DNA from 4 places in the Sphingopyxis sp. CR5 genome. Region 4 is predicted to be linked to each of the others. Evidence: predicted binding sites of a transcription regulator. Region 4 holds the regulator's gene; each other region holds the start of a gene.

Region 1 (3,207 bases), on a different contig from region 4:
GCTGGCCGGCGGCGTCGCCCACGATTTCAACAATATATTGACCGCGGTGCTCGGCAGCTGCGACCTGATGCTGATGCGCCACACCCCCGGCGACAGCGATTATGACGATATCCAGCAGATCCGCAGCAACGCCAATCGCGCGGCGAGTCTGACGCGGCAATTGCTCGCATTTTCGCGGCAACAGACGCTGCGACCCCAGATATTGCAGCTTCCGGACGTGATTTCGGAGGTGTCGCACCTGCTGAAGCGGTTGATGGGCGATACGGTGCAGCTCGCGGTGCATCATGGCCGCGGACTTGGCGCGGTCCGTGCCGACCCCGTCCAGCTCGAACAGGTGATCATCAACCTTGCGGTCAATGCGCGAGACGCGATGCCTGGCGGCGGAACGCTGACCATCGAAACCTATCCGGTTTCGGCGGCCGAGGTGCGGGCGATGGGCAGCGAGATCATGCCGCCGGCCGATTACAGCGCGCTGCGGATCAGCGACACCGGGGTCGGCATTCCCGCGGATGTCCTGCCCAAGATCTTCGAACCCTTCTTCACGACCAAGGACGTGGGCAAGGGGACGGGGCTCGGACTTTCGACGGTTTACGGCATCGTGAAGCAGTCGGCGGGCTTCATCTTTGCCGACAGCAAGCCGGGGGACGGTACGCGCTTCACCGTCTATCTTCCCGTCCATCGCGCGGCGGGCGACGCGCCCGCCACGCCGACGCCCGCGGCGAAGCCAAAAAAGAGCCAATGGGGAACCGGGACCGTGCTGCTTGTCGAGGACGAGGACATGGTTCGCGCGGTCGCGGAACGCGCGCTGGTCCGCGCGGGTTACAAGGTTGTAACCGCGCAACAGGGTGAAGAGGGACTCGAACGGTTCGGAACGATGGACACAATCGATCTGGTCATCAGCGACGTTGTGATGCCGGTCATGGACGGGCCGGCGATGGTGCGCGCGATGCGTGCAAAAACGCCGGGCCTGCCCGTACTGTTCATGTCGGGCTATGCCGAAGAGCAACTGCGCCAGTCGATCGACATCGACCATGTCGCCTTCCTGCCCAAGCCGTTTTCGGTCGCGCAACTTGCCGAGGCCGTGTCGGCGACTCTCGACGATGCGGCGCATCGCGGACGCGCGCATGCCGAATGACCGCCGTCTCCTGCTGGTCGAAGACGATGTGCTGATCGGCATGATGCTCGTCGACATGCTCGATGCGCTCGGATTTCCCGAACCCGCGCAGGCGACGAGCAATGAAGAGGCGATCGCGATTCTGGAGCGCGAAGCGATCGCCGGCGCGCTTGTCGATATCAATCTGGGCGAGGCAAAGGGGTGGGTGACTGCGGACGCCCTCGCTGCGCGCGGCGTTCCTTTTGCCTTCACATCGGGCGGCGGCGACGTCATTCCGCCCGCTCATGCCGGGCGCAAGCTGGTTACCAAGCCGTTCCGGATCAGCGAGATAGAGGCCACGATCGGCGATTTCTTTCGCGACTGAAACCGGATCGCTCGCAGCCCGGCGCTTTTTTCTGTTCCCCTCTTGTTCCATGAGAACAAATGCCGTACAGGATGGGCCGGGCGTTGCGATGCGTCTGCTGTCGCTCTAAGCAGGAAAGGGACGGTCATGGCCGGACAATTGTCACTCGTGGAATCGGGGAAATCAGTGAACGGAACGGACAGGCAGAAGGCGCTCGACGCCGCATTGGCGCAGATCGACCGCGCCTTCGGCAAGGGCTCGGTGATGAAATTGGGCTCGAAGGAAGCGATGCAGGTCGAGGCGGTCTCGACCGGTTCGCTCGGTCTCGACATCGCCTTGGGGGTCGGCGGCCTGCCGCGCGGCCGCGTCATCGAAATCTATGGACCCGAAAGCTCGGGCAAGACCACGCTGGCGCTGCATTGCATCGCCGAAGCGCAGAAGACCGGCGGCACCGCCGCCTTTGTCGATGCCGAGCATGCGCTCGATCCCGTCTATGCGCGCAAGCTGGGGGTCGATATCGACGAATTGATCGTGTCGCAGCCGGACACCGGGGAACAGGCGCTCGAGATCGTCGATACGCTCGTGCGCTCGAACGCGATCGACGTGCTCGTCGTCGACTCGGTCGCCGCGCTCGTGCCGCGCGCCGAGATCGAGGGCGAGATGGGCGACAGCCATGTCGGCTTGCAGGCGCGGCTTATGTCGCAGTCGCTGCGCAAGCTCACCGGTTCGATCAGCCGCTCGCGCTGCATGGTGATCTTCATCAACCAGCTGCGCATGAAGATCGGCGTGATGTACGGCAATCCCGAAACGACGACGGGCGGCAACGCGCTCAAATTCTACGCCTCGGTCCGCCTCGACATCCGCCGCACCGGCCAGATCAAGGATCGCGACGAAATCGTCGGCAACACGACGCGCGTCAAGGTGGTCAAGAACAAGGTCGCGCCGCCGTTCAAGCAGGTCGAATTCGACATCATGTACGGGCAGGGCATTTCGAAGATCGGCGAAATCCTCGATTTGGGGGTCAAGGCCGGTCTCGTCGAAAAGGCCGGGGCCTGGTTCAGCTATGATTCGGTTCGTATCGGCCAGGGCCGCGAGAATGCGAAGAATTTCCTGATGGAAAATCCCGAGTTGATGCAGCGTCTCGAGGCGGCGATCCGCGGACGGACCGAAGCGGTTGCCGAAGAGATGATGACCGGCCCCGATGCGGACGACGATGACGATCTTTGATCGACCCTGACGCCTTCCGGCCGGTCATGCCCCTCCCGACCGGCCGGCCGACGGCGGCGGGCCATGGAATCCGGCGGGCGATGTTAAGCCCGCGCGATTCCGCTCCTTGCGCCTGCACCCCTCTCGCAGGCCGGCCCGCCCGCCGTTGATCGCGGCTGTCGACCCAGTGGGCGCCCTTCTTCGGAAGTGGCGCCCAAACTTTATTGGCGTCGGTGCATTGCGTCGGGTACTCCGGCGATATCGCCAGATCGCCCGACACCGGGGCCGCTGCGAGGGAGAGCGCCATGACCCTGATCGTCCACCATCTCAACAACAGTCGTTCGCAGCGTATCCTGTGGCTGCTCGAGGAAATCGGCGCGGCGTACGAGATAAAATATTACGAACGCGACGCGACCACGAACCTCGCACCGCCCGAACTGCTCGCGGTTCATCCGCTCGGCAAGTCGCCCGTGCTCGAAGACGAGGGCCGCGCGATCATCGAATCGGGTGCGATCGTCGAATATCTGTGCGAACGCCACGGCGG
Region 2 (3,207 bases), on a different contig from region 4:
CGAGCGCGGTCTCGAAGAAATCGAGCCGCCCCAATGCCGGAAACTCGTCGAGCATCAGCAGCAGCTCGTGACGGCGTACCGTCGACGAACGATCGTCGAGTTTCTCGGTGAGCCGGCGGCCGATCTGGTTGAGGATCAGCCGGACGAGCGGCTTGGTCCGCGAGATGTCCGACGGCGGGATGACGAGATAGAGCGAGCAGGGCCGCTCTGCGGACACAAGATCGCAAATCCGCCAGTCGCAGCCCGACGTCACCGCGGCGACGGTGGGATCGCGGTAGAGCCCGAGGAAGGACATGGCGGTCGAGAGCACGCCCGAGCGCTCATTCTCGCTCTTGTTGAGGAGCTCGCGCCCCGCCGACGCGACCACCGGATGCACGAGCGGCGCCTCGTCGGTCCCCAGATGATTGGTGCGCATCATCGCGGCGAGCGTCGAGACGAAGCTGCGCGAAGGGTCCGACAGGAAGGTCGCGACGCGCGCGAGCGTCTTCTCCTCCTCGGCGTAGAGGATATGCAGGATCGCGCCGACGAGCAGCGCGTGGCTCGTCTTCTCCCAGTGATTGCGCTTCTCGAGCGCGCCTTCGGGATCGACGAGGATGTCGGCGATATTCTGGACGTCGCGCACCTCGTGGACGCCGCGGCGCACCTCGAGCAAAGGATTATAGCGCGCCGAACGCGCATCGGTCGGGTTGAAATAGAGGCAGTGCGAGAAGCGCGAACGCCAGCCCGCGGTCAGCGCCCAATTCTCGCCCTTGATGTCGTGAACCACCGCCGAGCCGGTCCAGGAAAGCAGGGTCGGCACGACGAGCCCGACACCCTTGCCCGAACGCGTCGGCGCGAAGGCCATGACATGCTCGGGTCCGGCGTGGCGGAGATAACGCCCGCGCAGCCGGCCAAGGAAGACGCCGCCGTCGCCGCGCAGGCCCGCCGACGCGATTTCGCGCTCACGCGCCCAGCGCGCCGAACCATAGGTGGTGACGGTCCCGCGCTGCCGCGCGCGCCAGAGCGAACCGCCGATCGCCGACGCGCAGCCGAGAAAGCCGCTCGCGCCGGCAAGCGCCCCCGCCCGGTCGAAGACATGCGGCGCATAGGCCTCATAATGATACCACCAGCCGAACAGCGCCCACGGCCGATAGACGGGAACGCCCCAAACCATAAACCAGGGCGCTCCGAGCGCCGCCTGATAGCCGAGCATTGCCGCCGCCCACTGCGTCGCCGCCCAGACGCCGAGCATCATGATCGCGAATACGATCAATATCTGGCCGACAAGCAATCTGGTGGGGGTCATGCCGGGGCTCCCGCCCGGGCGGATGCGCCGCGAGCTTCGAGCCCTCAAATTCGCGCCGGAAGCCTCAAACTTACATTGTCGCCACGACGCACCGGCGTGCTTCGATGGCGCACGCCCAATCCTGAATTGCAAATTCTCATCGCCGATAGCGCAGCATCCCGCCTCGACACGCTTGCGATCATGTTCTCATTATGTTCCATAGGCCGAATGACCGAAATGAACCCCGACCGAGTCGCAGACGCCCTCCTCGCCGCTCCCGGTTGGGCACGCATTGGCATTACCGCACCGAAGGAAAGTGTGCGTCAGGCGGCAGCGCACGAGCTTGCGCTGACGATCACGCGGCTGTTTGCTGAGATCGATCCGGATCAGTTGCAACTGACCTTGTGAAGCGCGCCTGGAGGCTCACCGGCCGTTACCGCTTCCGCCAGTTCGAAATAATCGCAATCGCATCGGGAGCTGCTGATAGAAGACAGTCGGCTTCTGGCGTTCAATCGTGACAAGCAGGCCGTCACTATGCCCCTCCGCCAAGGACTGCTACCGCCTTAACTCAACTCGAGTACCAAAGGCCAAACAATCGTGGTGAGAACTGGGACAACGCGCAAATCTCCGCCCCTCAATCTCGTGGCCAGGAGGCAAAGGTGACCGATAAGGAAGCTCTCATATATACCCAAAATTGTGAGCAATTTCGATCGCTCAACGGGTTTTTCTGGCAGGTGCCGTTGATCATGATGACGCTGAACGGCGGCCTTTGGTTCTCGGTTGCAAGCCTCGATCTTTCAGAGAGTGCACAGCGGGGAGTGCTCGGCTTTGCCGTCGTCGCCAATATTGTCATGACGTACGGCCTCCACCGTCTGCGGAACGTCATGCAGGGATTACTTCAGGACATTCATAGATTTCAGGGCACTGAAGCGCCGGGAAGGGCGCGCAGCATCCAAATTGCTTTCTCGGGGCTCCTGTTGGTCGCGGCCGCGGGTGCTTTGTGGGTGAGCTGCAACCCTTCGGCCTATTTCATCCGCAAAACAAACGACGCTGCATCGGCAAACGCGGCCTCGACCACGCCCCGACCGGTCTCGGTATTGCATCTCGCGAAGCCGGCCGCCCCTCCGGCGAATGCCCTGCCAGCTTCAAAGCCCGGCCCATGATAGCCCACCTCGCCAGCGCCGAATATTATCACCTCGATGCGGCAGAGCGCGGCGCGCGCTATGCCCGCGCACGCTTTGAGGATATTCACGCCGACATTCTGGACCATCTGCCACCGACCGGGTCCGACATTCTGGACGTTGGCGCCGGGAGCGGCCGCGACGCCGCAGCGCTCGCGGCACGCGGTTATCGGGTTGTGGCCGTAGAGCCCGCGCAGGCGCTCGCGGACTGGGGACGGGCTCATTACCCCGATCACGAGATAATATGGATCGACGATGCACTGCCAGACCTGCCGGTCGTCACCGCGATGCCGCGCCGCTACGCCTTCATTCTTTGCTCTGCTGTCCTCATGCACGTGGCTGCCGACGCGCTCGACCGAAGCGTCGCCACGCTATCGGCGCTTCTGACGCCGCGCGGCCATTTCGCAATGTCGGTGCGCGACCGCGGCTCGCAGGATCCCTCCGCCATCTTTCACAACCATTCGGAAAAGGCTATTCTCGAAGCTGCTAGACGGGCAAATCTTGACCTGGTCCATCGGAGCGAAAACCCCGATCAGTTGGCACGCCCGGATTTCATTTGGCGCGCTTATCTATTTCGCAAGATCGACTAACCGAACGCCGGAAACTTAATAGCTTCCAATATGGATGTGATCTGCACGCCCACTTGCCACGTCCTATGCTTTGCGGATAGCAATTACGCCGGGACGAGGGGAGATGAAGGCTTGCATGCCTTTCCGGAAAATCTCGGGACGGATCGGCTCGGCCGCCATGCGCCTCCCGCGT
Region 3 (3,207 bases), on a different contig from region 4:
CGGCTGCACGAACGAGGCAGTGATAGAAGCCATGGCCGGGCTCGGAATACGAATTGCGGACCTGTTCGATGGCACGAGTGGTCCGATCGTGGCCGAACCGCGCGAGGAAGTTGCCAATCGCAATGCGCTGAGGCTCTGGCGTGAGGCGTCGACCATCGCTGGCAGCCCCGCCGAGAAGTACCTCGCGTCCAGAGGCATCACGATTTCTTCGCCGGAGCTGCGTTTCCACCCGCGTATGCCGCTGGGGCCAAAGGGGGCTGTCCGGTTTCTACCCGCGATGGTGGCGGCCGTGCGCAATGATGCCGGAATTCTGGCGCTGCACCGCTCCTTCCTTGACCTCGACAAAACCAGCTTGGCTTCTTTCGATCAGCCCAGGCGTGCGTTAGGTAGTCCCGGTTCTGGCGCGGTGCGTTTTGCGCACCCGGATGGGGGGCGCCTTGGCCTCGCAGAAGGAAACGAAACGGCCCTCTCAGCGATGCAAATGTTCAATGTTCCCTGCTGGGCGACGCTGGGAAACGAACGCTTCGGCCTGGCCACCATCCCGGAATCGGTGCGGCAGCTGTATCTCTTTGTCGACAATGATGCGGGCGGGCACCTTGCTGAGGAGCGCGCGCGCGAGGCTTACGCTTGCAAAGGGCGGCTGATTGTCACCAACCGGCGTGCTCCACGCCCGGTGTCGAGCTCCCACACCCCGCCGCCCGAATGCAGTTCAAGTCCGAAGGGGCCTTCGGCAAGACGGCCTGTCAGACAGAGTTCCGGGCCTAGCGGCATGCGGGCCCTTTCCAGTAGCGATCCCAACGCAGCACTGTGCGTGTCTGGATCATCGCGCAGGAGAGATCGGCTCCGTTCGGCAGTCGGCACCAGGCAGCCGTCCGGTTGCCGCCTGCCGAACCTTCCGACCGGCATGTCAATCTCGGTCCACGAACTACGACATGCCCTGTCGAGATGGTCCCGCGAGGGCCGCCAAGAAGATCGACAAGAGCGTTACGCGCTTCGATTGCCGACGCGTCGGGGCAGGGCTGGTTGGTTCGGCATGTTCCGTCCATTTCGCGTGCGGCGATCCCTGCAATGCGGACATGGGGGCCTTCGCCGCACCATATAGGCCCGTCGCCATCCCAGACATGCGTGGGTGTGCAGGTAAAGGTCTGGCCAGCAGCGACGATCGAGGCAGCGAGGAGGGCAAGCATTGGCGAGCTACCTAGCGAAGCGCGCGGCCGAACCAAAGCACGCGGCCGACAATATTGATCGTCCGCTTCTCCAGTCCGCGCCAACTGGGATAGGCCGGATTGTCGCTGAGCACCGAGACCCGCTTGCCTTGCGGCTCGATTGCGACCCGCTTGACGCTGAGCATGTCGTCCATGCGCAGCACATAGATCCCGTCGCGCAGCCGCGACTGTCCATCGTTGAGATCGACCATGACTTCATCGCCGTCATGCAGCGTTGGCTCCATCGAATCCCCGTGCACGGCGATGATCGAAAGGCTCGTCGCCTTGCTTGCGGTCAGACGGCGCAGCCACTTCTCGTCGAACCCGAACTGGGCGCATTTGGATTCCATTTCGGCCAAAGCGCCGTGCCCTGCCGAGGCCTCGACATCGAGAACCGGGACATGGACCAGTTCGACGACCGGGCCGGATCGCCGTTCGGGAGCGCCGAGGATCTTCTCGTCTACTCCGAAGAAGCGGGCGAGCACGGAGCGGTCCTGCTCGTCCAACTGCCGGGGACTGCCGCGGCGAATGTATTGCTGGATGTAGGCCGCGTTGCGTCCGAGAAGGCGGGAGATCGACGAGTAATTACATCCTCGTTGCTGGATCAGATCGTCCAGGGCTTTACGTGCATCTTCCATCGCCGCGGGTCCTATCGCATCCGTCTAGGAAATTCGATCCTAGACTCTAGGAAGCCTTCCTAATAAGAACATAACAAGAACACAAGCGGAAAGCGAGTCGAAGGCGATGGAGCTCCTGGACCAGATTGAGGGCTATTTGGCGCGAAGCGGTACGAAGGCCAGCATGTTTGGTAGGCTGGCCGTTGGGGACCCCCGGTTTGTTCAGGATCTTCGCGAAGGGCGCCGGCCGAGGCGCAAAACGCAGGAGCGGGTGAGGCAATTTCTGGCGGAAAGGGGCTGAGCTCCTACTGTCTGCTCTCGCCAACAAAACGGTCGTTGATCTGCCCAGATTGCACTGTTCGGAACCGTCAATCATTCAGGAGTTACGGACAATGGCAACGGAGCCGATTGCCATCCGGCTGACCTCGGGCGTCACGACAGCATCGTCAGACTGAGTAACGATTGAGGCGCACACGTACTTCGGCTGCCGGCAATCGGCAGCGCGGATGCGTCGAGATCGTCTTCAGCCCTGCATGCAACTGCGTATAGCCAAGCACTTCATGTTCCTCGAAGCGGTCGCATAGCCAGAGCAGGCCATGCGTTTCAACTCCGCTATCGGCCGCAAGGCGCCTCAGAGCACCATCGCCGGTCAGCAGTGCCCAACGCCGCTGCTCGGCAATCGCAAAGGCAAAGGTGTCGGGCGCGGATAGAACTGTGCGCTCCCGGCGTACGGCAATGGCACGCGTTAGTTCGGCAGGGTCAAGTTCTTGGATAATCAGACCGAGTGCAACCAATCGATCGCCTAGCTCCCCTCGCAGTTCGCGGTGAAACAGCAGATCGGGAACCGCGAATGCATAGGGCAGGCGAAAGAGGTCTTCGAGAAACCCGCCTCGTTCCAGATCGATAATCACAGAAGTATCCGAAACGAGGACGGGCAAAGGCTACACCATGTTCTGATCCAGTCGCGCATCGAGCTCGCGCACGGAAATGCCGAGCAGTTCCGCTGCCCGAGCCTCTCCAATTACTTGCTCTGCCAATGCTCTATAGCACAGCCGTTCGAACCGGCGAGGCTCCTCTTCTTCAGGTTCCATCCGCGCTGGCTCCTCATAAGGCGGCGAGCGCCAGCCCCGTTCGGCGAATATGCGGAACAGTTTTCCCAGCGACGCCTGGCTCAAGATGCCCACGTCCTTGCAGCGATAAGCCAGCGCCTGGATGCTCACGCCAAATCGTTCCTTGAGCGCAACCAGTTCGCCAATGCTGATTGACGATCGATGAGCGCCGACCTCTGAACGCAGCACATCGGCAGGCATCAGAAAGGCACCGGCAAAGCGATGCGCTGCCTTCTCTTCGTCGACACCGCCTTCGGGTGCCAGAACCATATGGCC
Region 4 (3,207 bases):
CAGGCGCGCCTGCTCGCACTCCGTCCACCCCTCGGAGCGGAGAATATTGCCTTTTCCGAATCGCTTGGCCGGTATCTTTCAGACGATGTCATCGCGACGCGCGACCAGCCCTCCGCCTCCCTGTCGGCAATGGACGGATATGCGATCCGCTTCACCGACTTGCCCGGCCCGTGGGCGATCGCGGGCGAAAGCGCAGCGGGCGAGCCCCCCGCGCGGGCGCTGGCGGCAGGCCAGGCCATGCGGATCTTCACCGGCGCCATGCTCCCCGACGGCGCCGACACCGTGGTAATGCAAGAGGATGTCGCGGTCGATGGGTCGCGATTGGCGCTCGCGACCTCGGACGCTATTCGCGACCGCCAGCATGTCCGCGCCCGCGCCAGCGACTTTGCCGCGGGCGACCGCCTGATCGAGGCCGGGACTCGGCTGACACCCGGCGCGATCGCCGCCGCGATCATGAGCGGCGCGAGCCAGCTTCGCGTCGGCGCTCGGCCGCGCGTCGCCGTGCTGACGACGGGCGACGAACTCGTTCAACCGGGACGCCCGCTCGCGGCGGGACAGATTCCCGACAGCAACGGCGCGATGCTGGCGGCGATGATGGCGAGCGAGCCCGCGATTGTGTCGCTCCCGCTCCATATCGGCGACGACCGCGACCGGATATCGGCCGCGCTCAAACAATTGGCGCGCCGCCATGACGTCATCGTCAGCGTCGGTGGCGCATCGGTCGGCGACCATGACCATGTGCGCGGCGCGCTCGACGACGCCGCCGGCACGATCGATTTCTGGAAAGTCGCCATGAAACCCGGCAAGCCGCTCATGGCCGGAACGCTAGGGGATTCCTTGCTGCTCGGCCTGCCAGGAAACCCTGCGTCGGCCTTCGTCACAGCGACTTTGTTCCTGCTCCCGCTCGTCCGCCATCTCGCCGGCGCGCGCGCGCCGTTACCGCCCATCTTCTCGGCGCCGCTCGCCGCACCGCTGGCGCCGGGCGGCGCGCGGCGCGACTATCTGCGCGCGCGGCTCGACAGCGGCGAACTTCATATCTTCGACGGCCAGGACAGCGGGCGCACCTTTCCGCTTGGCGGCGCCAACGCGCTGGTCATCCGCGACATCGCGGCGCCCGCGCGCGGGGCGGGCGACGGCGCCGACTATATCGCGATCGCTTGACAAGTTCCGATCTGTTCCTCTATCGTTCTCCATATGTCCGAAACTGGCAGTATGGAGACCTAGGCGATGTTGACCGCGAAGCAGCATGAACTGCTCCACTTCATCCAGCAGAAACTCGACGACAGCGGCATTTCGCCTTCGTTCGAGGAGATGAAGGAGGCGCTGGGACTCAAATCGAAATCGGGCATACATCGACTGATAAGCGCCTTGGAAGAAAGGGGTTTTCTTCGTCGCCTTCCCAATCGCGCCCGCGCGTTGGAGGTGATCAAGCTCCCTGAAGGCGCGAAAGGCGGTGTGCACGACAATCGCGACAATGTCGCCCCGCTGCGCAAAGCGCCCCCGGCGCTTCGGCCGATCGCCGCCAACGACATCATCGAAGTTCCGCTCCACGGCCGTATCGCCGCGGGCGTTCCGATCGAAGCGTTCGAGGATCATAATCAGCTCGCCGTACCGGCCGCGCTGCTCGGTTCGGGCGATCATTATGCGCTTGAAGTATCGGGCGATTCGATGATCGAGGCGGGCATTCTCGACGGCGACTATGCGCTGATCCAGAAAGCGGACACCGCGCGCGAAGGCGACATTGTCGTCGCGCTGGTCGACGGACAGGATGCCACGCTCAAATACTTCCGCCGCGAAGGCCGGATGGTCCGGCTCGACCCTGCCAACGGCGCCTATGAGCCGCAGCGTTACGAGGCCGAGCGCGTCATGGTGCAAGGGCGTTTGTCGGGACTGCTTCGTCGTTACCACTGACCTGCGGCGGGCGCCGCCACGGATGCTCGTCGCCGCGGCGTAAAGCGGTGGCGGCGCGCGGCGGATCGCCGAGATAGAGCGCGAGCCCGCCGCTTTCGGCGAGGCTGTCGCGGTCGATCGTCAACCAGCGCGCCCGGCATTCGCGCGGGAGCCAGCGGTGGCTGATTACCACATCGGCGGCGGCGCACGCGGGCGCCATCGCCGTGCCGTCGATACGATCGTAACCGCGCTGGGCCAGGATCGTCCGGTTCCGCTGGCGCCAGCGACAGAAGTCGCGGTTGCACGTCACATGATCCATGTCGGTGAGCACACCGAGCGGCGCGTCGACCCCCGCCGCCTCGGCCATCGTGTCGCGCACATAATCGCCGGCACGGCCGCGCAACAGCGCATAGCCGCCGCCCGGCACCGCGGCGGCGATGTGGCGCCCGTCGCCGCTCACGAGCAGGTCTGGGCGCGGCTGAACGACCAACGCCGTGGCGCCCACGAGCAGCGGCATCAATCCGGCGAGGCGCCAGCGACGCTGCCACAGGAGCAACCACAGCCCGCCCAGAACCGCGAGCGCGAAACCCCACGCCGGAAAGATCGGCAGCGCCGCCACCGCGCCCGGCGCCGCCGCGACGCGGTGCGCGAGCGCGATCAGCGCGGACAGCGCATGTTCGGCGATCCACCAGAAGGGCGCGCCGAGTCCGACGGCGTCGAACAACAATGCCAGCGCCTCGGCCGGCATGATCACAAAGGTCGTCAGCGGGATCGCGACGACGTTGGCGAGCGCGCCGTACAGGCCCGCCTTGTGAAAATGGAAAAGCGCGATCGGCGCGAGCGCGACCTCGACAACGAGGCCCGTTATCAACAGCCCCGCGACCGCGCGCCCGAAACGGACGGCCCGCGGCTCGTCGCGCCGCGCGGCAAATCGCTGCATCCAGCGGCTCTCGTGCAGCGCGATGATCGCGGTGACGGCGGCAAAGCTCAATTGGAAGCTCGGGCCGACCAGCGCCTCGGGTCGCCAGATCAGCACGAGCAGCGCCCCCGCCGCGACGAGCCGCAAGGTGATCGCCTCGCGCCCGAGCAGAAACGCCGCGAGCACGAGCAGCGCGGCTATAAGCGAACGCAGGGTCGGCACTTCGGCCCCGGCAAGCCAGGTATATCCTGCTCCCGCGAGCGCCCCGGCAGCCGCCGCAAGCGGCAGCACATGGCCCGCCAGCGCGAGGCGGCGGCTGAGTCCCAGCAAGCGCATCGCCAGCAGCATCGCAAAACCGACGACCGCCGTGACGTGCAGGCCGCTGATGGACAACAGAT

What was found. Region 4 encodes LexA, which represses DNA repair genes until DNA is damaged. Its sites were predicted from a motif close to GTTCCNCNCTTGTTCT; they were not measured.
Region 1: a site for LexA is predicted at 1,512-1,527, ahead of recA (recombinase RecA). Genes of this name have one in related genera too.
Region 2: a site for LexA is predicted at 1,468-1,483, ahead of AC58D2_RS13640 (DUF6771 family protein). Genes of this name have one in related genera too.
Region 3: a site for LexA is predicted at 1,920-1,935, ahead of AC58D2_RS17350 (S24 family peptidase). Genes of this name have one in related genera too.

The regions. Positions count from the first base shown of each region.
Region 1 covers NZ_JCATIE010000013.1:57,063-60,269, reverse strand. Annotated here, with positions in the region: gene AC58D2_RS17905 (hybrid sensor histidine kinase/response regulator) at 1-1,135, shown strand, start outside; gene AC58D2_RS17900 (response regulator) at 1,125-1,478, shown strand; gene recA (recombinase RecA) at 1,605-2,684, shown strand; gene AC58D2_RS17890 (glutathione S-transferase family protein) at 2,969-3,207, shown strand, end outside.
Region 2 covers NZ_JCATIE010000008.1:102,413-105,619, forward strand. Annotated here, with positions in the region: gene AC58D2_RS13635 (conjugal transfer protein TraG) at 1-1,285, opposite strand, end outside; gene AC58D2_RS13640 (DUF6771 family protein) at 1,493-1,672, shown strand; gene AC58D2_RS13645 (hypothetical protein) at 1,924-2,427, shown strand; gene AC58D2_RS13650 (class I SAM-dependent methyltransferase) at 2,424-3,035, shown strand.
Region 3 covers NZ_JCATIE010000012.1:88,013-91,219, forward strand. Annotated here, with positions in the region: partial or broken gene AC58D2_RS17340 (DUF7146 domain-containing protein) at 32-580, shown strand; gene AC58D2_RS17345 (thermonuclease family protein) at 762-1,187, opposite strand; gene AC58D2_RS17350 (S24 family peptidase) at 1,199-1,843, opposite strand; gene AC58D2_RS17355 (PIN domain-containing protein) at 2,269-2,760, opposite strand; gene AC58D2_RS17360 (helix-turn-helix domain-containing protein) at 2,764-3,207, opposite strand, start outside.
Region 4 covers NZ_JCATIE010000007.1:121,498-124,704, reverse strand. Annotated here, with positions in the region: gene AC58D2_RS12325 (molybdopterin molybdotransferase MoeA) at 1-1,161, shown strand, start outside; gene lexA (transcriptional repressor LexA) at 1,228-1,911, shown strand; gene AC58D2_RS12315 (ComEC/Rec2 family competence protein) at 1,865-3,207, opposite strand, start outside.